Linked DNA regions of Rheinheimera salexigens. The protein of the gene in region 1 interacts with the protein of each later gene in a pairwise test. Links are inferred from orthologs where the notes say so. Each region holds a gene or a part of one and is shown in the gene's direction. Other genes may lie near its edges.

Evidence for each region.
Region 2: the proteins of ftsB (region 1) and ftsL interact in binary tests that used the Escherichia coli proteins (3 or more experiments, as listed by UniProt). The link is inferred for Rheinheimera salexigens from one-to-one orthologs.

Annotation. Positions count from the first base shown.
Region 1 is NZ_MKEK01000001.1:3,000,552-3,017,438, reverse strand. The notes cover bases 13,337-16,115. They hold ftsB (cell division protein FtsB), read left to right. Parts: upstream 13,337-14,462; coding sequence 14,463-14,768; downstream 14,769-16,115. Other genes in these bases: truD (tRNA pseudouridine(13) synthase TruD), read left to right, coding at 15,944-16,115; ispF (2-C-methyl-D-erythritol 2,4-cyclodiphosphate synthase), read left to right, coding at 15,468-15,947; ispD (2-C-methyl-D-erythritol 4-phosphate cytidylyltransferase), read left to right, coding at 14,758-15,468; BI198_RS13790 (hypothetical protein), read left to right, coding at 13,670-14,323; BI198_RS13795 (TerC family protein), read left to right, coding at 13,337-13,621. Also shown: BI198_RS13875 (response regulator), read right to left, coding at 1-400; BI198_RS13870 (response regulator), read right to left, coding at 387-1,028; bifunctional tRNA (5-methylaminomethyl-2-thiouridine)(34)-methyltransferase MnmD/FAD-dependent 5-carboxymethylaminomethyl-2-thiouridine(34) oxidoreductase MnmC, read right to left, coding at 1,101-3,005; fabB (beta-ketoacyl-ACP synthase I), read left to right, coding at 3,180-4,394; BI198_RS13855 (PA3496 family putative envelope integrity protein), read right to left, coding at 4,459-4,650; BI198_RS13850 (glutathione peroxidase), read left to right, coding at 5,004-5,588; rnhA (ribonuclease HI), read right to left, coding at 5,966-6,448; dnaQ (DNA polymerase III subunit epsilon), read left to right, coding at 6,514-7,215; BI198_RS13835 (TIGR03503 family protein), read left to right, coding at 7,203-8,561; BI198_RS13820 (DUF6691 family protein), read right to left, coding at 9,168-9,575; BI198_RS13815 (YeeE/YedE family protein), read right to left, coding at 9,609-10,013; BI198_RS13810 (rhodanese-like domain-containing protein), read right to left, coding at 10,032-10,433; BI198_RS13805 (sulfite exporter TauE/SafE family protein), read right to left, coding at 10,559-11,308; BI198_RS13800 (MBL fold metallo-hydrolase), read left to right, coding at 11,423-12,319; more of BI198_RS13795, read left to right, coding at 12,875-13,336; more of truD, read left to right, coding at 16,116-16,887. UniProt on the Escherichia coli protein: Essential cell division protein. May link together the upstream cell division proteins, which are predominantly cytoplasmic, with the downstream cell division proteins, which are predominantly periplasmic.
Region 2 is NZ_MKEK01000001.1:940,045-947,198, forward strand. What follows is about bases 1,717-4,715. They hold ftsL (cell division protein FtsL), read left to right. Parts: upstream 1,717-3,061; coding sequence 3,062-3,370; downstream 3,371-4,715. Other genes in these bases: mraZ (division/cell wall cluster transcriptional repressor MraZ), read left to right, coding at 1,717-2,124; rsmH (16S rRNA (cytosine(1402)-N(4))-methyltransferase RsmH), read left to right, coding at 2,125-3,069; BI198_RS04410 (penicillin-binding transpeptidase domain-containing protein), read left to right, coding at 3,367-4,715. Outside these bases: BI198_RS04385 (MurR/RpiR family transcriptional regulator), read right to left, coding at 1-460; BI198_RS04390 (L,D-transpeptidase family protein), read right to left, coding at 474-1,250; more of mraZ, read left to right, coding at 1,660-1,716; more of BI198_RS04410, read left to right, coding at 4,716-5,115; BI198_RS04415 (UDP-N-acetylmuramoyl-L-alanyl-D-glutamate--2,6-diaminopimelate ligase), read left to right, coding at 5,105-6,562; BI198_RS04420 (UDP-N-acetylmuramoyl-tripeptide--D-alanyl-D-alanine ligase), read left to right, coding at 6,559-7,154. UniProt on the Escherichia coli protein: Essential cell division protein. May link together the upstream cell division proteins, which are predominantly cytoplasmic, with the downstream cell division proteins, which are predominantly periplasmic.

The DNA of each region.
Region 1 (16,887 bases):
TTTTTAAGCGATGTTTAGCATATAAACGCATTGCCGCCATTATTTTATCGCCAGTAAATGGCTTAACTATAAAGGTGGCTGCGCCCGATTTAATACTGCTTTGTACATTCTCTAAGGTGCTATTAGCGCTAACCATCACAATAAAGCAATCTGGTTTAACCCGTTTTATTTTGGCCAATAAATCTAAGCCTGAGCCGTCAGGTAATTCGATATCAAGAAAAATAATGTCGGGGCTTTGTAAGCTAAATATATTCATAGCGGATAAAGCCGAATTAGCATTGAAAAATTGAAAATTATCGACAGCCACCGTTTTGCTTTTAGCCAGTGACATAATATTGTTGCGTAATAACTGTCGAGTGTAGTCAATATCGTCAACTAATAATATTTTAGCTTGCTGCATTCGTTACTCCACACTGGTGTAATAACAGACTAAAGTGCTGGCATACTGATAACAGATCAGCATCAAGAGTTGATTGCTGCAATTGAGTTTGTAACTGATCGGCTGTGTTGGCCAATTCGGTATGGCCAAAACTTGCTGCTCCGCCTTTTACCTTATGGCAAATTTGCCGCATTAGGGTTTGGTTGCGTTCGGCTAAAGCCAGATTAAACTCGACACTTTGTTGGCGTAAATTTTCATAAAACAGCCTTGTTAAGGCATCATCTATTACTAACGGAATACGTTGTACAGCAGAAGCTTGTAATAACGCGTCGGCCAATTGTTGATTATTAATCGGTTTAGTTAACACTTTATTGAAACCATCTTCTGTGACGGCATCGGCAGACATAGCATAAATAGGCCGATCATAGCCCAGCTGTCTCAGTAATTGCATGGCTTGGATACCATCACAAATTGGCATTTGAATATCGGTAATAATAATATCGTATTGATAGCTTAAGGCTGCTGTAATGAGTAATTCACCATTTTCAACGGTGTCTACACTTAAGCCTAATTCTTCGCATTGCGTTTGTAATAATAATCGTAAAAAATCATCGTCTTCAGCGATTAGAATGTGCTTATTTGTTGTCATGGAAATCCCTAATGCTTAAAACGATAAGCTTATGCTGTATTTCTTATTATCATTAATTGTTGTTAATAGCTGTTATTTATTCTTAGGTTTAAATCTAGCCGCCGACAGATTATGGCGTTGCAATTGAGTTAACGGTAGAGGTTCTGTACAAATTTGGCAAGCAATTAACTCAGCCAACATAGGGGCATACATAATGCCTCGGGCACCAAAGCCGCCTAAGGCAAAAAAGGCCGGCTCAATCTCAGCAGCAATAGGCGACTGATCTGGTAAGCCTGCGCGAAATGCGGCACAGGCGCTATGTACTTTTGCTCCACTAAGCCACTCTGGAGAGTCAAGTTGCTCAGCAACTTGTTGCATATTTTCAGCATCATCATTGCTACTAATAAAAGCAGTAGTTGATTGGCGATCAAAGGTTGCGCCTATAGAGTGTAAACCTTGCCATGCCGGTGTTATATAACCTTTGTGGCAAAGCACTGTTTTTAAACCTGCCATTTTTGGCTGGCTAACATGGCTAACTTGGCCGCGAGTCGTAATAATGGGTAGGGCATGGGTGGTGGCAAACTTTGCTAATTGGCTGCCTGCAGCCAGCACGATATAGTCGCTAGTGAAAGTTTTGCTTGCAGCGCTAATTAGCCAGTTGTCGGTTTGGCGCTGCATGTTCAGTACTTGAGTATTATTACTAAAACGAAAATTAGACTGCTGTTGTAAATAAGCCAGTGCAGCTTGGCAAAACTGTTTGGGGTTTAACCAACCGGCTAACGGATAATAAATACCAGAGTGTTGCAATGCTAAGCCTGCTATAGCTGTCGCTTGTTGGGCATCGACCGCGCTAACAAGTTGCTCGGGCCATAATGTTACTATCTTTGATTGGCGATACTGTAACTGAGGTGTGGTGCCTAGATGGATCATGCCACAAAAATCCAGTTTAAAATCTAACCCACGTTGTTGCCAGCGCTGATAAAATTGGCGTGCATATAAAAAAGCTTGTACTTGTAGCTGACTATTTTCAGTAACTTGGGCATGTAAACTTGGATAAATTGCGCCTTGACGATTTTGCGATGCTTGCATGGCGACGTCGTTATCTGCACAAATTAAGTGGACGTTAATATTGCGTTGTTGCAGGGCTAGGGCGGTGCAAAGCGAAGCAATGCCACCACCAATAATAGTTACTTCTTTGTGTGCATTAGCTTTAGTTGCATGAGCTGTTTCAACGCTAGGCGTATTAAAGCAATTATTATTGTCGCTGGTGACAGAAGGTGCCGTCGCGGTTAGCATTTCACGCTTGCGGCCAAAGCCTTGCACTTTCTTTACACTAAAACCTGCCTGCTGAAGGCCCCGCTTGACCATGCCTGCGGCAGTAAACGTCGCGATGCTAGTATTGGCGTGACTAATTTTTGCTAAGTCGGTAAATAATTTAGGCTGCCACATTTCTGGGTTTTTACTGGGCGCAAAGCCATCGAGATAAATGGCATCAGCAGGCGTTAAGTTCGGCAACACTTCACTAACATCGCCCAACCATAAATCAACAATAACCCTGCCATGGTCAAACACTAAACGGTGACAGCCTGAGACGCCCAATGGATATTGCTGTAACAGCTGCTGTATTAACGGCTGTAATTCAGGTTGATCCGCATGCACTTGCAGTGCTTGCTGTAAATCGGCGAGGGTTAGCGGATATTTCTCAATACTGCTAAAGTATAAGCGTTGGCACTGAGCGTCAGGGTGTTGTTGTTTAAATTGACAAAAACGCTGCCAGGTTACTAAAAAATTGGCGCCAGTTCCAAAACCGGTTTCTACAATATGAAAAGTGTCAGCAGTGTGGGTGTGCCAACGTTGCGGTAAACCATTTTGCTGTAAAAAAACATAATCTGTTTCAGCTAAACCCCCTGCATCTGAAAAATAAACATCTGCAAAGGCTTCAGCATAAGGGATGCCTTGTGCTGTAAAGTGTACTTTGGCATGGGTAAGCTGCGACATATATTGAAAATCCACCACATTTTGGGCTTGTAGTTTACCCGAAGCTTAAGCAAAATTGGTAATAGAGTACAAGTGTGCGCTGAAAGCTGACCACTTTATGAAACAAAGTCCGTACAATAGCGCTGATAAATCATTTACAACGGTGTGGTACTGAGCCAGCCAATGGGAGATAGCATGAAAAGAGCCGTAATCACCGGTATGGGAATCGTATCGAGTATAGGTAATAACAAAGACGAAGTATTGGCTTCATTGCAAGCTGGTCGTTCTGGTATTAGCTTTGCTCAGGAGTTCGCTGATTTAGGCTTACGCTCGCAAGTATGGGGTAATATTAAACTTAACCCGGCTGAGCATATTGATCGTAAAGCCTATCGTTTTATGGGTGATGCCGCTGCATTCGCTTATATTGCTATGCAAGAAGCCATCAAGGATGCCGGTTTTAGCGAAGAGCAAATTTCTAATCCGCGATTTGGTTTAGTAGCTGGTTCAGGTGGAGCATCTTCTAAAGTGCAAGTTGAAGCGGCAGATATTCTCCGCGAAAAAGGTGTTAAGCGGGTAGGCCCTTATGCGGTGCCTAAGACGATGTCTAGTACCTGTTCTGCTTGTTTAGCCACACCGTTTAAAATTAAAGGTGTTAACTATTCAATTAGCTCGGCATGTGCCACCAGTGCACACTGTATTGGCCATGCTGTTGAGTTAATTCAATTAGGCAAGCAAGATGTGGTATTTGCCGGTGGTGGTGAAGAAGTTCACTGGACCCTAGCCATGGAATTTGATGCCATGGGCGCATTATCGTCAAAATATAATGAGACTCCAGAAATTGCTTCGCGTACTTATGATGCTAACCGTGATGGTTTTGTAATCAGTGGCGGCGGCGGCATGGTCGTAGTTGAAGAACTTGAGCATGCGTTAGCACGTGGCGCGACTATTTATGCTGAAATTGTTGGCTACGGTGCAACATCTGACGGCTTTGATATGGTCGCTCCAAGTGGTGAAGGCGCGGTACGTTGTATGGAAATGGCCATGCAAAATGTTGACGCTGAAGTGGACTACGTTAATACCCATGGTACAAGTACTCCAGTCGGTGATGTAAAAGAGTTGGCTGCTATTCAGCAAGTGTTTGCTAATAAATCACCTGCCATCAGTGCGACTAAAGCCATGACAGGTCATGCTTTAGGTGCTGCCGGTGTGCATGAAGCGATTTATTCATTATTGATGATGAAGCATAGCTTTATTGCGCCATCCATTAATATTACCGAGCTTGATCAAGCTGCAGCGGGTTTAAATATTGTTACTAAGACCCAAAAAGCTGAGCTAAATACAGTGATGTCAAATAGCTTTGGTTTCGGTGGCACTAATGCCACATTAATTATGCAAAAATATAAAGCATAAGCCAGATATAAGATCTCGGATGTCGAGATCTTAAGAAAAAAACGGGCGCTAAGGCGCCCGTTTTTTATGCTTCATCTTCCAGATCCCAGTCATCAAGCAAACTACGTAAACGCTTTTGCTCCATCAGGTCGTCGATGCGGCGTCTTGCCTCTAATTTTTGTTGCGATTTACTGTCTTTAGGCGACAGTGCACTAAGCAGTTCAGTATCATCAGATACGTCATCTAAATCAAAGTCAGGGGCTTCAACTTCTGACATAATTATATCCTCAAGATTTTTTTGCTTATTTACTCAAATCCTAACGTAATTGATAGTGAATTTTTTTTATGTAGACGATAAATTATATTTCACTATAAATGCAGATTTAATTAGATTATTGTAAAACAATAAGTTACAGCTGAGGCTGGACGTAATGCTAGGCTGTTTTTACCTTGAGTAGAACAATTTATGTGGCTAAAATTTTGCTAATAAATACGATCTTAATGCTGAGCGCCAACGTATAATCTAGAGTTAACAGATCACTTTTTGTTAGCTTAATAGACTACACTAACAAATAACTATCAGCGTAAAACAGCCCATATTTAGGTGGTTATTAATTGGAGAGAATTGGCATGAAAAAGTGGATAGCAACAGTTGCCGTAGGGGCCAGCTTAATGGCTACGTCGGTATTAGCGAATCAATGTGGTGATATATTAGGCCATTCGATGCAGCAATTGAAAACCCGAGAAAGCATAGATTTATGCCAAGAATATCAAGGTAAAACTTTACTGATTGTTAATACTGCCAGTAAGTGTGGTTTTACGCCGCAATTTGACGCCTTAGAAGCCTTATATCAAAAGTACCAAACTGCCGGTTTAGTTATTTTAGGTTTTCCGTCAGATAGCTTTAAACAGGAATATGACGACGCGGAAAAAACCGCAGAAGTGTGTTATTTAACCTACGGTGTGCAATTTCCCATGTTTGCTAGCTCAAAAGTACGAGGCGATGACGCTAACCCAGTCTTTAAAGCCTTAATTAGTAAAACCGGTGAAGCACCATCTTGGAACTTTAACAAATATTTAGTCAGTGCCGATGAGCAAAACGTAAAACACTTTGGCAGCCGCACGACACCTGATGATAAAGACTTTATTGTAGAGTTAGAGAAAATGCTGGCGGCAGCGAAGCCAGTAACAGAGGCTAATACTAGCAGTGACTAGCGGTTAATATGCTAGTTTTGAGTGCTAAGTGCTAAGTGCTAAGTGCTAAGACTTTAGCGATAATTGTGAACTGACTAAGCTACATTAATGAGGACCGGTTTTACCCTAAACTAACCATTGCAGCCCTGGACGGGCGGAAATGAGCCCCCAGGGATGGGTTTACGGCGTGTTAGTGTGGGTAAACCGATCCGTATATACACTTAAATTTAAGTTTAAACTCTTAGTGTTGAGTGTCTACTATTTAATGAGGATCGGCTTTAGCCTAAGCTAACCATTTCAGCCCTGGATGGGCGTAAATGAGCCCCCAAGGATGGGTTTACGGCGTGTTAGTGTGGGTAAACCGAGCTGTATATTTTGGAGCCAGTCCATTGTTGCAGCTAGGCTTCTTTAGCTTGGCTAGCTTCAAACTCAGTATCTATAGTGGTTGGTTTAGCTTCAGCCGCCGTCCTTGCCAATACATCACAGCGCTCATTTTCAGGATGGCCGCTGTGACCTTTTACCCAGTGCCAGTTTATTTGATGTTGCTGGGTCGCTTTATCGAGTCGTTGCCACAGGTCTTGATTTTTAACCGGCTTTCTTTGACTGGTTAGCCATTTGTTGCGCTTCCAGCCTGCCAGCCATTGGGTAATGCCTAAACGCACATATTGGCTATCGGTCGTTAACTCTACATCGCAAGGCGTGGTGAGGCTTTCTAGGGCGATAATAGCGGCGAGTAGCTCCATGCGGTTATTGGTGGTTAAACGAAAACCACCACTTAATTCTTTGCAGTGTTGTTTATAATTTAAAACCGCAGCATAACCGCCGGCTCCGGGGTTGCCAAGACACGAGCCATCGGTGAAGATGGTAACAGTTTTACGCATAAAGCCTTTCCTCTTACATAATCGGCGTATAATCTACCTTAATTACGGCACAAAACGAAATGAACATGATAAAAAGACAACTTATTCTTGATACAGAAACCACCGGCATTAACCCAAGAGATGGTCATCGCATTGTTGAAATAGGCTGTGTTGAATTAATTAACCGCCGTTTTACCGGCAATAATTATCATGTCTATATTAACCCAGAACGTATTATCGAAGCCGAAGTCGTTAGGATCCATGGTTTAACCAATGAACGCTTAAAAGATGAACCAAAGTTTCGGGATATAGCCCAAGGCTTTTACGAGTATATTCAAGGTGCAGAATTAGTCATTCACAACGCGCCTTTTGATGTCGGTTTTATTAATCATGAATTTTCGTTATTACGTTCACCGCTTCCGCCGTTAGAGCAATATTGTACGGTGCTCGATACTCTTGCAATGGCACGAGAGCTACATCCTGGGCAAAAGAACAACCTAGATGCGCTTTGCCGTCGATACGATATTATAAACAGCCACCGAACCTTACACGGCGCCTTACTGGACGCCGAAATCTTAGCCGATGTCTATTTAATGATGACAGGTGGCCAAGTTAGTTTGAATTTGGCCAATGAGCAAGATAGTAATCAGCAGCATGAGGGTGAGTTGCGTATCCAACGCAGTGGTCGTTTAGCCGTTATTGCAGCGTCAGAGGCTGAATTGGAAGCACACCAAGCGCGTTTAGACTTAGTGCAAAAGAAAGGGGGATCTTGTCTGTGGCGAGATTAATATTATTAAGTCTGTTTAGCTTATTATTTACCGTAGCTGTTAGCGGTCAAGCTAATAATCCCGAAGCTAAAAATACCGACGCTAAAAATGTTAAACGGGAACAGGCAACACCAAGTCCGCAGTTAGATAATGAAAGTTTTGCCTTGCTGCAGGACTTACCGACCAAAAACCAAATACCGTTATTTGATAATCGCTTTCGCATTGACGAAGAAGTTGCAGAAATTACGTTATTGTTATTTCGCCGCCGCGGTAGTGCATCAGTGGTGTTAGTGAGACCTGACGGCAGTAAGCTACATTTTAATACCGCAAAGCAGCATGATGTGGCGTGGCATGATGCCGATAGTTACGATTTAATTAAAATAAAACAGCCGATGCCAGGGCCTTGGCAAGCCATTGGCAGTTTATTAGCAGAAAGTCGGGTAATGGTGCTAACGGAGATCGAGCTGTTAGTCGATCCTTTGCCTCAGCAGTTAATGGTAGGTGAGACGGTAAAAGTTACCGCGCGTTTACTTAATGGTGGTGAGCCCATTAATGCTAAAGAATTTCGCGATGTACTAAACTTAGAAGTTATTTTTGTTAGTACAAATAAACCCGATATGGATAATTTTGGTCGGGGTATTGTTCAAGTCGCTCATTTTCGTGACGATGGCAAAGGCTATGATGAGCGGGCACGTGATGGCGTGTTTACAGGCGAGTTTCAATTACGTTTTGCAGCGGGCGAGTGGTTACCTAAATATATCGTCAGAACGCCGTTATACACCCGTGAAATTGAACAGGCTGCAGTGATGTTAGAACCGGCAGCAATAGTGGCAGATATTAAGATGTCGCCAGCAATTAACGAGGCGTTATCAGATGAGGTGCCTCAGCCACATCAGATCATCTTTAATGTCAGCAATCCGGCAATCAATGCCCAAAGTATTTTACTGCAGGGTCGTATTCGTTATCCTAATGGTGAAGTTGCTGACTTTTCATTAAATGAAGCCGGTAATGCCATACGCCAACTTAATTTAAATAATCGGGGCCATGGCAGTTATATTGTCGAAGTTATGGCCTTCGGTACCCGGGTAGATGGCCGAGAGTTTGTATTAAGTTTACCCGAAATTAGTTTTATGTTGCCACCGGCCGAAATAGTTGCGGTGGTAAAACCGGTATCAACTGAACAGTTACAAGTGACAAATCCAACTGAAGCAGCATTTCCCTGGTTATTGGTTATATTCAGCAATGTTTTAATTTTAATTATTGGCATTGGCGCCATTTGGTTTGTGCTCAGTGATAAAAAGGCCGCAGATTTACTGTTTTGGCAAAAAAATCCAAGCAGGCAGAAAAAATGCCAGAAAGCAGTTTAGTCACTAATAATAACCAAGTTTCGGCTGCGACAAAAAATACTGTGCAAAAAAGCGACGATATAGGTGACATTCTTGATCTAACGCTACCGGATGATTAAGGATTAGACAAAAGCGGCGAAAAAGGAGTTGACGACCATGAACCTAAACCGTATCATTCCCGCCGCACAGCAGGACACCCTATTGAAGTCTTGCTGGGTAATTGTTGCGGAGTGGTAGTTCAGTTGGTTAGAATACCGGCCTGTCACGCCGGGGGTCGCGGGTTCGAGTCCCGTCCACTCCGCCAATTTTTGTAAAGAGTGCTTTTGTAAAAAAGTACTTTGTAAAGTGTACAGTGGAGCGGTAGTTCAGTTGGTTAGAATACCGGCCTGTCACGCCGGGGGTCGCGGGTTCGAGTCCCGTCCGCTCCGCCATTTTCTGTTGTTTTTCTTCCTGATTAAAATACCAAATTAATATTTGCTACATCCTGATTCTACAATCTAGAATGCTGGGAGCTAAGCCATTTGTTATATTGCCCTAAATTTATACTTAAGCGTTGCATCAAGTCTTAACTAGCTCAGCACAGTGCTAAGGTACTTAGCTAAGCTGTGCTGTATATCAGAGTTTGCGTTATAGCGCCCACTTACGACTAATAAACCAACCCACGATCATGGCTGCTACAAAGGCTAGGGTGCCAGTACTACCCGAACTGATGGCTGCAATGGCAGGCCCTGGGCAATAGCCGACTAATCCCCAACCAGCACCAAATAACACTGCGCCTATTACTAACGGCTTATCAATTTTTTGCTTAGTCGGTATCTGAAACTTTTCTGCGCAGACAGGTTTTTGTTTTGACCTAACTAACCAATAACCAATACTGTACGTTACTAATGCGCTAACCATCACCAGCAGTAAACTGGGATCCCAATTTTTATCTAAGGTTAAAAAAGCTAATACTTTACTCGGTTCAATCATTTGCGAATAGCTGATGCCAATTGACATGATTAAACCTGATATAAATGCGATTACTAAAGCCATCTTATGCTCCTGCTAAAACTGTATATGCAATGGTTAGTGGAATAAGGTGGCAACCATCACGCCAACTAACATAAATAATATTGTGGCGGTGATAGAGCGTGGTGAAAATCGGCTGATACCACAAATGCCATGACCAGAAGTACAACCGCTGCCCCAGCCGGTACCCATACCCACTAGTAAGCCAGCAATAAGCACTGGCCAGCCTAATTCAACGGTCGTGTAGCTAAAGTCGGCAATCATTAGGCTTAACACTAAAGGCCCAGCAATTAATCCCAGCACAAAGGCCAGTCGCCAACCACGTTGCGCCGTTGTAAATAAGGCATTTCTAGCAATACCCGATATACCGGCAATTCGGCCGGAAAAGATAAATAGGATTAGTGCTCCTAAGCCAATTAAGCTACCACCAATTAAGGCAGAAACAGGGGTGAAGTTTTCCATGTTATGTCCTTTTAATTGTTAATTAACGATAGGCTGTTTGGCATCAAGCCAGCCTTGCATGCCAGGGCTAACAGAATAAATATCGCTAAAGCCCATTTGTTGTAACGAGGCAGTGGCAAGTGCTGAGCGGCCACCAGAGCGACAAATAACATAAATAGTAGAAGTGGCTAATTGTGCTAAAGCCACTTCTGGCGCACAGCCGCTAGCCGCCACTTTAGGATGATTGTGGATACTCATCTCTAAGACTCCGCGTGGATAGTTAACCGCACCGGCGATATGTTGCTGGGCAAATTCTGCCGGCTCTCTAACATCGATAAGTACAGTGTCAGGGTTGTGCTGAAGTGCCGAGGCTAGCTGGGCAATATCGACTTCTTTAATTTGTGCTTTAGCTTCTGTGATCAGTTGCGCTGCAGTTTTCATTTTTTACTCCTATTTAGCTAAGTAGTTTTTAAGCTTATCGCTAGTTCAACTTACTTAGATTAGTCAGATTATTAAAAGTATGTAATTAATTTAAAGAGTTTAGTTAACTTAAAGAGTTTAAAAATTCACAGTACGGATTGATATATCACCACCGTTGCCATAAGTAACAAAAATAATGCAAAACCACGTTGCAGCAATTGTTTAGGAACATGTTTAGCAATTGCGCCACCAATGACGCTACCGATAATGCCAAAGGCAATAATGATGGCTATTGATGTCCAGTCAAACACGGCACCTTGAGCAACAAGTGTTGAGTAATACTTTAAAAAACCTACACTCGACTGTAAGGTAATAATCACTAAACTGGTGGCAATACTGCGCAGCATGGTTAAGCCGCCCAAGAGCACTAAAGCCGGAACGATTAAAAAGCCTCCGCCCACACCGACAAAACCGGTAATAATGCCGACGGCCAAACCAGTAAAAATTAAAATAATAGCTTTAATAGTTACCTTTGCTTCTTCTGGCAGCGTTTTTTTACGCCACATTAAAAAGGCGGAGATAAACATTAATATGGAGAAGAGTAATAGCTGCCATCGACTATCGACTAAAGTACCGAACCAAGCACCTAGATATGTGCCCAACATACTGGGTAGAGCAAATAGCGCCACATGTTGCCAACTAACCCAGCCTTTTAAACTACTGCGAACGGCAGCAAATAAACTAATAGACCCGACAATAAAAAGCGAAGATGCTATCGCTAACTCGGCTGGCATTTTTACTAAATAAAGCAAAACTGGCACGGTAAGAATTGAGCCACCAGAACCAAATAGTCCTAAACTTAACCCTATGCTGATAGCTGCTAAAAACACTAACATTAAGCCGTTGCTCCATATATCAATAAGTAATATGCTTATAACATTATTGAATTCTAATGTAGTTTTGTTTATGCTGCAATTGTAATTTAGCATTTGCTAATTTAAGAGGTTGTTATGAGTATCGCTAAGCCAGAACATCAGCCAGATCTCACCATAGAAATGTTTTTTGATACCGATAGTTCCACCTGTAGCTATGTCGTGGTAGATAACCAGACTAAACGTGCAGCTATTATTGATCCGGTGTTAAATTACGACGCAGCGGCTGGCGCTGTGAGTACCGAAGCAGCAGATGCGATATTGCACTATATTGAGCAACAGCAATTAAGTGTTGACTGGATCTTAGAAACCCATGCTCATGCTGATCATTTATCGGCGGCTGATTATTTAAAAGCAAAAACCGCGGCGCCTATCGCTATTGGCGAAGGCATTAAGCAGGTGCAGCAAACCTTTAAATTTATTTTTAATATTAATGATACTGAGCTGCAAGCGAAAGGCGATTATTTTGATAAGCTGTTTGGCGATAATGAACACTTTATGATTGGTAGCATTAAGGCACAGGTTATTAATACCCCAGGCCATACTAACGATAGTATTAGTTACTTAATTGGCGATAATTTATTTGTAGGTGATTCGTTATTTATGCCTGATGGCGGCACTGCACGATGTGACTTTCCGGGGGGGGATGCGCATGTGTTGTATCAGTCAATTCAGCGAATTTACCAATTACCTGATGCAACCAATATTTATATTTGCCATGATTATCAGCCTGAGGGTAGGCCATTACGCTATAAAACCAGTGTAGCAGAGCAAAAGCAGCAAAATATTCATGTTAAAGCCAATACTGCTGAGCAAGAGTTTGTGCAAAAACGCCAAGCACGCGATAAAACACTGGCGGTACCACGATTAATTTATCCTGCCGTACAAGTAAATATTCGTGGCGGACAGCTACCCAGCGCAGCGGAGAATGGCGTGAGTTACATTAAAATACCTTTAAAGGTATCAGCAGAGTAATTTGTCCAAGACTGGTTTAAATAATGAGTTGTTGAAATAAGCAATTGACACTCACCGCGTTATTTCACCCAGGTAATTCACCAAGTTAATTGCCACGTTTATATAAATTCTTGCACTAGGTTTAATTTTGCAGCTTAGCTTTAACATTAGCTTAGTGCACTTTATTTAAGCGTCTCAATCTCTACAAAATTTAAGCCCAGCAATCCCTACCAATCACCCCATTGATAAAATTTAACTTAGCTGCCTAAAAAAAATAAAAAATCTGCCTCTTCGGGCTAATTTAGCCAAAAATATAGACTATATTCAGTTAGCGTTGAGTTAATGGGTATACCGTAAATGATTAATTTTCGCTTAAGTTAAGCGTAAGCGAGTATTAGGCAAAAAAAAGGCCGGTAAGCGGGTTGGGACGCTGGCCGGCCATTACCCCTAAGCGAGAAAGCTAAAGTTTATGCTTAGGTGACACTATAATACTGAGCAGATTGTTAAAAGCCAGCAGCAATATGTAAGCGTTTATGTGAATTGTAAGTTTTTAATAGATATTGATTAGGATTAACTATGTTCGAATGGATTTATAGCCCAGAAGCCTGGGTAGCTTTAGCAACATTAATGGCTTTAGAGATTGTTTTAGGCATAGATAATATTATTTTTATCTCTATTTTAGTGGCCAAGCTACCGCCAGAAAAACGTGATTCAGCTCGTCGCATCGGCATCGGTTTAGCAATGTTATCTCGCTTAGCGTTATTGTTTAGTTTGGCTTGGGTTATAGGTCTAGTTGAGCCACTATTTACGGTTTTTGATTACGAAATATCCGGTCGAGATCTGGTGCTGATTTTGGGTGGTTTTTTCTTGTTGGCTAAGTCCACTCATGAAATACACGATAGTTTAGAGGGCAGTACCGGCTCAACCGCAACCAAAGCGGCAGCAAACTATATCTCAATTTTAGTCCAAATTACCCTGTTAGATATCGTGTTTTCGCTCGATTCAGTCATTACCGCCGTCGGCTTAGTCGATCATTTATCTATTATGGTCATCGCCGTTATGGCGTCAGTATTTGTGATGCTGTTTGCGGCTAAAGCTATTGGCGAATTTGTTGATTCACACCCCACCATAAAAATACTGGCATTATCTTTTTTAATGTTAATTGGTTTTACCCTTATAGCCGAAGGTTTAGATGTGCATGTACCTAAAGGTTATATTTACTTTGCCATGGCATTTTCGGTCGGCGTAGAGCTAATAAACCTGCGAGTAAGACGGAAAAATACAAAGACAGTGAAGCTACATAAGAAAATCGATAACCAATAGTTGCAGGTTTGCTTTTACAAGTTATGCTGCTTTGGTTAACATCTGCTAATGGATAATCCAAGTAGTCAGCAGCCACACTTTTGGCAGGTATCGAAAGATAACCAAGGTTATACTGAGCTTTGTAACGCTTTATATGAGCGTGAATTGTTGCGCTTGTCGCAATTGCCGGCCGAGCAACTTGTTAACTTAGCCGGTCGTTTGGCTAGCTTAACTTTCTATATTCGTCGCGCGGCCAGTAATATTCTAAAACAGCAGGCAGAGTTACAATTAGATAGCCAAAATGGCTCTTGGTATTCATTGCAAGCTAAGCGTTGCCCAGCCCGCAAACAACAAGCTGATCCGATAGATGTTTTTTATCAAAAACATGCTAAACCCGGTTTAGTAGTTCCTATTTATATTATGCATTTAAACCAAGAGCATATTTTGCTCGATACTATTGATGAAGTAGATCAAGCGGGTTTAAGACTGCATTGTAATCAGCATGGTTGGTTTGCGCTGTCGGGTACGCCATTACAAGCCGACAATAGTGAAAAGTTTTTACTTAAGCCGACTAAAACCATTATGACGGCAGCATGCTGTGGCCATCAGTGGCTAAAAGAGGATAGAACAACGCCGCGCTTACTCAGCTTACGCGAATTACTATTAACCAGTCGTTTAAACTGGCGCAATTTTGCTAAACCTTTGCCAGCGCTACAGCCATGAGCGAAAATATAGCCATGAACGAAAATACAGCCATGAGCAAAAAAGCCGTCATAATCCCAAATTACTTGCTTTGCAATGACAGCGCTAAGCTTCATAATAAAGTTCGAGTTCTTTTTTACCTGCAGCGAGTTAACACGCTATGATGCGATTATTTACCGTATTGCTGCTGGTGTTACTAGGGTTGTCACAATACCGACTCTGGTTTGGTCAGCACAGCATTACCGATTACTGGCGTAAGCAAGACGAAATACGCACTCAATTGTTAAGCAATCAAGAGTTAGAAAAGCGTAATCGCTTATTAAAAGCCGACGTAACCGATTTGCAGCAAGGGCTGGATGCGATTGAAGAACGCGCCCGTAATGAATTAGGTTTAATCAAACAAGATGAAGTGTTTTTTCGCTTATTTAGCCAGTCAGATAACACGGACAACATGAATGAAAGATAATGCAACACCGGCATCGCCTGCAATACCAGCGATTGCCGTGATTGTGCCAGCTGCAGGTATCGGTAAACGAATGCAAGCAGAACGGCCAAAACAATATTTAGTGTTACATAACAAAACCATATTAGAACATAGTTTAGCCCGACTACAGCAAGTGCCAACGTTAAGTAAAATATGGTTAGCGTTGGCAGAAGATGATCCCTACTTTGCAGATATCAATTTTGATCAGTCACAGATTGTAACAACCAAAGGTGGCACTGAACGCATGCATTCAGTATTAAATGCGTTACAGCAAATTGAGCCGTATAAATATCCTTGGGTGTTGGTACATGATGCTGCACGACCTGTAGTTCGCCAAGCAGATATAGAGTTATTGATTGAACGTTGCATAACGACTGGTGATGGTGGGGTATTAGCTTGTCGGGTACGTGACACTATGAAAAGAGGCGAATTAACGGTGGCTCATACCGTCAGCCGTGAGCATTTGTGGCATGCTTTAACGCCACAGCTATTTCCAACCGCATTATTAAAAGCCGCATTAGAAGATGCCATTCAAGCTGGGGTGTATGTGACGGACGAGGCTTCTGCAATGGAATGGGCCGGTCATCCGGTATTATTAGTGGAAGGACATAGCGATAATATTAAAATTACCCAGCCGACTGATTTAGCTTTAGCGGCTTTCTATTTGGAGCAATTAATATAATGAATATTCGCATTGGCCACGGCTTTGATGTGCACGCTTTTGGTGGCGATGGGCCAATTACCTTGGCAGGGGTGAAAATTGATTATGCACAAGGCTTACTGGCGCATTCTGATGGTGATGTAGTACTGCATGCGCTCGCCGACGCCTTATTAGGCGCGATAGCCTTAGGCGATATTGGCCATCATTTCCCTGATACCGACGCGGCGTTTAAAAATATAGATAGTCGTATTTTATTGCGTAAAGTGTATGCCGATGTCCAAGCTGCAGGTTATAAAGTGGGCAATCTTGATATTACTATCATGGCCCAAGCACCGAAAATAGCGCCGCATATTACCAAGATGCGTGAAGTCATTGCTGCCGACTTGCACTGCCAGCTTAGCCAAGTAAATATTAAAGCTACTACCACAGAGAAACTCGGTTTTGTTGGCCGCAAAGAAGGCATTGCAACAGAAGCCGTAGTGCTGTTGGTCAGCGCATGAGTGAGTTACAACCATTAGAGTATTTATATTCACAGCCAGCAGCAACGGCGCTATTACGCCAACAGCCTGAAGATTTTATTGTTGATGAACAGCTTAATTTCACTCCGTCTGGCGCCGGTGAGCATATTTTATTACAAATTGAAAAAACCGGCCAAAATACCCAGTATGTGGCTAAGCAAATAGCCGAGCTAACAAAATTACGGGCCCGTGATATTAGTTATGCCGGATTAAAAGATCGACATGCTGTTACTCGGCAATGGTTTTGTTTTAAGTGGCCGATTAAGCAAGAACTACCTTGGCAAGAGTGGCAAATAGAAGGCTGCCGTATTCTTAGTATGCAGCGCCATTATCGTAAATTACGCTTAGGCGCATTAAAAGCTAATAGTTTCCAAATATGCTTACGCCAAGTATCAGACCCACAGTCGGTATTAGACCGAGCCCAGCAAGTTATCCAAGGCGTGCCAAATTATTATGGTGAGCAACGCTTTGGCATTAATGGCGGTAATTTACGCTTAGCCGAGCAATTATTCGCAGGGCAAAGTATTACCGATCGTAAATTACGTGGTTTAGCCTTGTCTGCCGCCCGTTCGTATTTATTTAATCAGCAGGTAACTGCGCGTATTGAACAGGGTTTGTTTAAGCAAATTCTTGCTGGTGATGTGTTGCAGTTAAGTGGCACCGCATCTGTGTTTAAAGCTCCCATTGTTGATGAAGCTTTAAACCAACGGCTAGCAAGTCAAGATGTTAGTATCACAGCGGCCTTGCCAGGTATGGGTGAGTCGATGGCAACAGCCGATAGTTTAGCATTTGAAAGCAAAGTGTTAGCTCAGCATCCAGCCTTAATAAATGGCTTAATTGACTATCGTTTAAAGTCAGAGCGACGCACTATGCGTATTGTGCCGCAACAACTACAGCTAACAGCAGAGCAGCAAGATATTAG
Region 2 (7,154 bases), 2.1 Mb from region 1 along the record:
ACCGGTACTGCATATCTTGGGCTACGATTGCTGACTTACCATAACCCGCCACAAACACACTGTTGGCATTTAACAACAGCGCATAAGCATCTTGTAGCGTTTTCTGATCGTTAATTTCTAACATAGCCCGTAAGTGGGTGATTAAACTAAATTGAAAGTTTTCAACCAGTACCGTTAAATCATCGGCCATGGCTTCTGAAGTTGTATGATCGTTTCGGCTTAACGTAGAAGCAGTTATAACAGCTTCATTAACGGCCAGCTTTAAATCCGGATAGCCTTTAAAACCTAATCTTTGGCAAAACTTCACCACACTTGACTGACTGGTGCCTACTGCATCCGCTAATTGTTGCGATGAATAGTCTCGAAGCAAGTTAGCGTTTTCTAAAATAAAGTCAGCTAGTTTGCGTTCAATAACTGACATTTGCTCTAACATGCCACGGATTTTCAGTAAGGCCACCATTGCCGCTTCCTTATTATTGTTTTATGCGTAGAAGTCTTGCTTTAGGCAGTAAAGGCAGCTGCCATGCAACTTGTAAGCGTTGGTACTCGGCAACCGGCAATAACACCATTAATGGTTGTTTATTTGGATCTAACCAGCTAACGAGCGTCTCCAGTTGCTGCTCTGGCATGGCAGTGCAACCCGCCGTTGGCGAAGAGTTTGAGCGCCATAAATGCAGAAAAATACAACTGCCTTTACCCGCGACATTATTTGGGTTGTGCGCAACCACCACGCCAAGCTTATATAAAAAATCGTTATTATTATGAATATCTCGGCGCATTGGCTCAGTTGAGCCTACTGCTGCGGCCGCACCGGTCTGGTTAGTATCAATAATTTGGTTATACCAACTAGAATCGGCCACATCTACGCAGTAATGGCCGGTTTGCATCTGCTGATAGGGAAAGCTGAAGTCACGTGTGGCATAACCAAATGCGGAGGTTAAGGCAAATATGCCCGCTGGCGCTCTGCCATCACCTTCTACTTTTTGTTGGCCTTTTTGTTCGGGGTGTAAGCCTAAGCCCCAAGCGCTGCCACTTTTACCCAAGGTAACCGCTGTGCTAAGTCCTGTTGCTTGCCACTGGTCTTGTTGTTTTTCATAGCTAACTAAGGTGCCAGTAGTGGCATCCCAGTTATCACTTATTACTAGCACTAACTGCTGGCTGTCATGGTTTATTGTTGCTTGAACCAAAAAGCTAGTACTGACTAATGCGGCTAATAGGCTACATAAGGCTAGAGTTGAAAAAAGTCGCATACTTACTCCATTGATACTTTTAGTTATAGAGATAACGTGTTTAGCTTACGCCGAATTTGTTATTAACAGTTTAAGTAAGTATTGAATAATTTATTCCAAGTTGGCAAGGCTTGTTTAAAAACTCAGCAAAAAAGGCACAAGCAGCGGCCTGTCTGCGCTAGCAATAACCCTAGCGCGATGATAACCCCACATTTTCCCACCTAATTGTTAAAATTTGTTGTAACGCTTATTTTTACTGGCTTAGCTAACCGTTAATCGATTCAGTTTTTACCTTGACATTGGACAAAGCTGCACCCTAAACTGTATCTTCGTGGGGAATTGTGGATAATAGTGGATCGAAAAGCGGTTCAATTACAAAAAGCCCCTAGTAATTACAGTAAGTTTCAGATTAAAGGATGCAGGTAACTTAATGTTTCGTGGCTCATTTACATTGACATTGGATGTGAAAGGACGGTTAGCGCTACCCGCACGCTACCGTGATACCTTGCTGTCTGATTGTCAGGGTCATTTAATCTGCACCATCGATATTCATGATAACTGTTTATTACTTTACCCGTTACCAGAATGGGAAATTATTGAAGATAAATTAAATAAGCTGTCCAACATGGACCCTCAGGCACGTCGTTTACAGCGTTTGCTGTTAGGCCACGCCACGGACTGTGAAATGGATAAAAATGGCCGAATTTTAGTGCCAGCTTTACTACGCAATCATGCCAAGCTAAATAAAAACATTCGTTTAGTTGGCCAACTTAATAAATTTGAAATCTGGGACGAAACTGCTTGGCTAGCGCGTGCAGCAGAAGATATTGCATTAGAACAAGCGCAAGCCGGTGACGTTGAGTTATCAGAACGATTACAGGACTTTTCACTGTAGATGACTACTTCAGCCCATATCTCTGTGTTACTAGAAGAAGCACTGCAAGGCTTGGCCATCAAGCCTGACGGTTGCTATCTTGACGGCACCTTTGGCCGTGGCGGACATAGTCGGGCCATTTTAGCGCAATTAGGGCCTCAAGGGCGCTTATTCGCCATAGATCGAGATCCTGCAGCCATTGCCACTGCGGCCGCTTTTAGTGCCGATACTCGCTTTCATATTACTCACAGCGCCTTTTCAGCTTTAGCGGAAATAGCCGAGAAACAAAATATTGTCGGTCAAGTCGATGGTATCTTACTTGACTTAGGCGTCTCGTCGCCGCAACTTGATGATGCAGACCGTGGTTTTAGCTTTATGCGTGATGGGCCATTAGATATGCGCATGGACCCAACCAGTGGCATTAGTGCCGCGGCATGGATAGCCCACGCCGACGTGGAAGACATTAGCTTTGTACTAAGAGAATATGGCGAAGAAAAATTTGCTTGGCGTATCGCCCAAGCTATCGTGGCTGCTCGCGTGGCAACGCCTTTTACCCGCACCTCTGAATTAGCCAAGCTTATTAGTGACAGCGTGCCTAAAAGTAATAAAGAAAAAAAGCATCCTGCAACGCGTAGCTTTCAAGCTATCCGTATTTATATCAATAGCGAATTAGACCAAATTAACCAAGCACTACTTGCTGCACTTAAAGTGTTAAAGCCGGGTGGCCGCTTAGTGGTTATTAGCTTTCACTCGCTAGAAGATCGCTTAGTTAAGCAGTTTATGCGCCGCTACGCTAAAGGTGAGCCTATTCCGCGCGGTATTCCATTAACCGAAGCGCAAATGCAAAAACGTACCGAGTTAAGTTTAGTCGGCAAAGCCATTAAAGCGTCGGATACAGAGTTAAGTGTTAATCCTAGAGCGCGCAGCGCAGTGCTTCGTATAGCGCAAAGGCAGGCACATGAGTAGCATTAGCTTACCACGCATTATTGGCCAACAATTATGGCAGCAAAAAGTTGCCATGGTGTTGTTGGTCGCGTGTATTGTTAGTGCACTGGCTATAGTCCATTTTGCCCATTTAAATCGGCAGTTAATTACCGCCCAAGATAAAATGTATCAGCAACGTGATCAGCTGGACATTGAATGGCGTAACTTGCTGCTAGAGCAGCGATCGTTGTCTGAGCACAGTCGAGTAGAAGATATAGCGCGGCATCGGCTCAATATGATCCGGCCTAGTGGCGCTCAAGACATAACGGTGACGATGCCATGAGCCGAAGCAAAAAAACACCCCAGGCCAAAGCCAGAACCTCACCGTCAGTACTAAGCTGGCGTTTTGCGTTAGTAATGGTGCTGTTAACTTCAGTGTTTTTTGCCTTAGTAGCGCGGGCAGCTTGGTTGCAAGTGATTGAACCGGACATGCTTATTAGCCAAGGTGATATGCGCAGTTTACGCATTGAATCTGACAGTGTGATGCGCGGCATGATAATCGACCGTAATGGCGAAGAATTAGCGGTCAGTGTACCGGTTGAAGCCATTTGGGCCGATCCAAAAATTGTGATTGAAAAAAATTCGGCTGCTGATGAACGTCGCTGGCATGCCCTTGCAGAAATATTACAACTGACCCCAGCTGAGTTATTAAATAAAATTGGCAGTAACACTCAGCGACGTTTTGTCTATTTGCAACGTCAAGTTAATCCTGCGGTAGCCGGCTATGTGCGGCAATTAAAAGTGCCTGGGATTTATTTTCGTGAAGAGTCGCGTCGTTATTACCCTGCTGGTGAAGTTACCGGGCAGTTAATAGGTTTTACTAACGTTGATGACGTTGGCGTTGAAGGTATCGAAAAGCGCTTTAATGATTATTTAACCGGCACTGAAGGGCGCAAGGTTATTCGCAAAGATGCCAAAGGCCGCGAAATCGAAGTGATTACCCGCGAGCGAGCGGAGAAAGCCAATAATTTACAACTCAGTATTGATCAGCGTATTCAATCAGTGACCTATCGCGAATTAAAATCAGCCGTGCTGTCTTATGGTGCCACTTCGGGTTCAGCCATGGTGGTCGATGTGCAAACCGGCGAAGTGCTGGCCATGGTTAATAGCCCGTCGTTTAACCCGAATAATAGACGCAATGTCCCCGCATATTTATTTCGTAATCGTGCCATTACCGACACCTTTGAGCCGGGTTCGACTATGAAGCCTTTAGCGGTGCTAAGCGCGTTAGAATTTGGCGCCACTAGTTTAAGCTCGGTGGTAGAAACTAGCCCCGGCTATATGCGGGTTGGTGGTAGCTGGGTGCGTGACGGCGTTAATAATAAAACCTTAGACTTAACCGGCATCATCCGACGCTCCAGTAACGTTGGCGTAAGTAAATTAGTGTTATCCATGCCAGTCGAGCACGTGCTTAGTGTCTACGCCAATATGGGCTTAGGCATTGATACTGGCTTGGGCTTAAATGGCGAAAGCAGTGGCATGTTAAGCCATCGCAGTCGTTGGTCTGACTTTGAACGCGCTACATTATCTTTTGGCTATGGCTTATCGGTAACCGCCGCCCAGTTAGTAAAAACATACGCCACTATGGCGAATGGTGGCGTAAGCCGTCCTTTAAGTATTTTAAAAACCAGCGAAATTCATCCTGGCGAGCAGGTGCTTAGCCGGCAAAATGCGTTAGCCATGTTGGAAATGATGGAAGCCAACGTATTACCAGGTGGCACGGCAACGCGTGCTCAAGTTCGCGGTTATCGCGTCGGTGGCAAAACAGGTACGGCACGTAAAGCCATTGCCGGTGGTTATGGTGAAGATTATGTGGCGTCGTTTGCTGGTGTTGGACCTATCTCCAAGCCACGTTTAGCCTGCGTAGTGGTGATAAATGAGCCAGCGGGTGATTTTTATCATGGTGGTGAAATTGCTGCACCGGTATTTGCTAAAATTATGGGCGCATCGATGCAGTTATTAAATTTAGCGCCAGATGCCAGCGAACAGGCACAGATTTCAATTGCTGGAGGTGCCAATGCTGGTTAATGCAATGAAGTGGTTAGAGAATATTTATCCACTACAACACAATTATCAGTTAAGGCATTTACAGCTAGATAGCCGTAATGTTGCTGCGGGCGATGTGTTTTTGGCCATCCCGGGTGTTGCTCAGCATGGCAAAGATTTTATCGACCAAGCCTTAGCTAAAGGTGCGGCTTTAGTGCTAACAGATAGCGCTGGTGTCGAAGACTCACGGGTAATAGTGCTGCCAGAATTAATGCAAATATTACCCAGCTTAGTGGCAAGCTTTTATCAGCAACCCGCTGCCGATATGGCGTTGGTGGGTATTACTGGCACTAATGGTAAATCCAGTACGGCATTCTTTATTAATCAATTAGCGCAAAGTGTTCAGCGCAATGCGCAAGTTATTGGCACTTTAGGCTATGGCAATTTTAATAACTTAACTCCGTTAGCCAATACCACGCCGCATTATGTCGAAGTGCAAAAAATATTAGCCCAAGCTAAAGCTGAGCAGGCCGATTTAGTGGCGATGGAAGTGTCATCTCATGCTTTAGCCCAACAGCGCTTAGCCGGTTTACAGTTTAATGTTGCCGTGTTTACCAATTTAACCCGAGATCACTTAGATTATCACGGCTCTATGCAAGCTTACGGCGCAGCAAAAGCGGCATTGTTTCAAGCTGATATGTGTCAAGCGGCAGTGATTAATGTCGCTGATGAATTTGGTCGTCAGTTAGCGGGCAGCATAACAGTACCTTTACTGGTGTATGGTAATCGCGAACAGTGTCAGGGTTTTAGTCAGTTTTTAGCCTATTCCGATGTTATTGCTACCACCAGCGGCTATCAATTTACTATCAGTAATGCCACTGAGCGGCATAGTTTACATTTGCCATTATTAGGCGAATTTAATATCCAGAACGTGTTGGCAGCAATCGGCAGTTTGCAATTACTTGGCTACGATTTAGCTACCTTAGTTAAAGCAGCAACCAGCTTAATAGCCGTGCCAGGTCGGATGGAGCAGTTTATTTGCACCGATGAATTTGCCGCTGTTATTGATTACGCCCATACCCCAGATGCCTTACAACAAGCCTTATTGTCATTAAGACAGCATAGCGCGGGTCGCTTATGGTGTGTATTTGGCTGTGGTGGTGATCGGGATAAAGGTAAGCGGCCAATAATGGGCCAAATTGCCGAGCTATATGCAGATCATGTCATTATTACCGCAGATAACCCGCGTAGCGAAGACATCTTAACCATCTGTGAAGATATTGCCGCTGGTATGAGCCCAGATGCGCGTTATCAAATAGAACCTAATCGTCAAGCGGCCATTAAGTTAGCACTAACCAGTGCCCAGCCTGACGATATCGTGTTAATTGCCGGTAAAGGCCACGAGACAATACAAATTATTGGCCAGCAACAAATAGCCTACGATGAGCGCGGCTATGTGCAGCAACTAGTGACGGAGTTATCAATATGATTAACTTAAGTTGCCAAGCCATTGCAGAAATCGTTCAAGGTCGCTTAGTCGGCGCTAATGTGCAGATTAACAGCGTTAGTACTGATAGCCGTAACATTAATCCAGGTCAGTTATTTATTGCTTTAACAGGCCCGAACTTTGATGCCGCTAATTTTGTGGCAGACGTTAAAGCCCAAGGCGCAACGGCAGTGATTGTTGAACGGCCAGTTGATGTCGATATTAGCCAAATTATTGTTGCCGACAGTCGTATTGCCTTAGGTCAACTTGGTGCTGCAGTAAAAGCGAAATTAGCCTTACCTTGCGTTGCAGTGACCGGCAGTGCTGGTAAAACCACAGTTAAAGAAATGATGGCGGCTATTTTAACCTGCTCTGGCTCGGTATTGGCCACTAAAGGCAATTTTAATAACGACATAGGTTTGCCATTAACATTATTAGCCTTAACCGAGCAGCATAAATACGCGGTATTAGAGCTAGGCGCAAATCACCAAGGTGAAATTGCTTATACCACCGCCTTAGCTAAACCTGATGTCGCCATTATAACCAATGTTGCCGCATCGCATTTAGAAGGTTTTGGCAGTGTAGCGGGCGTGGC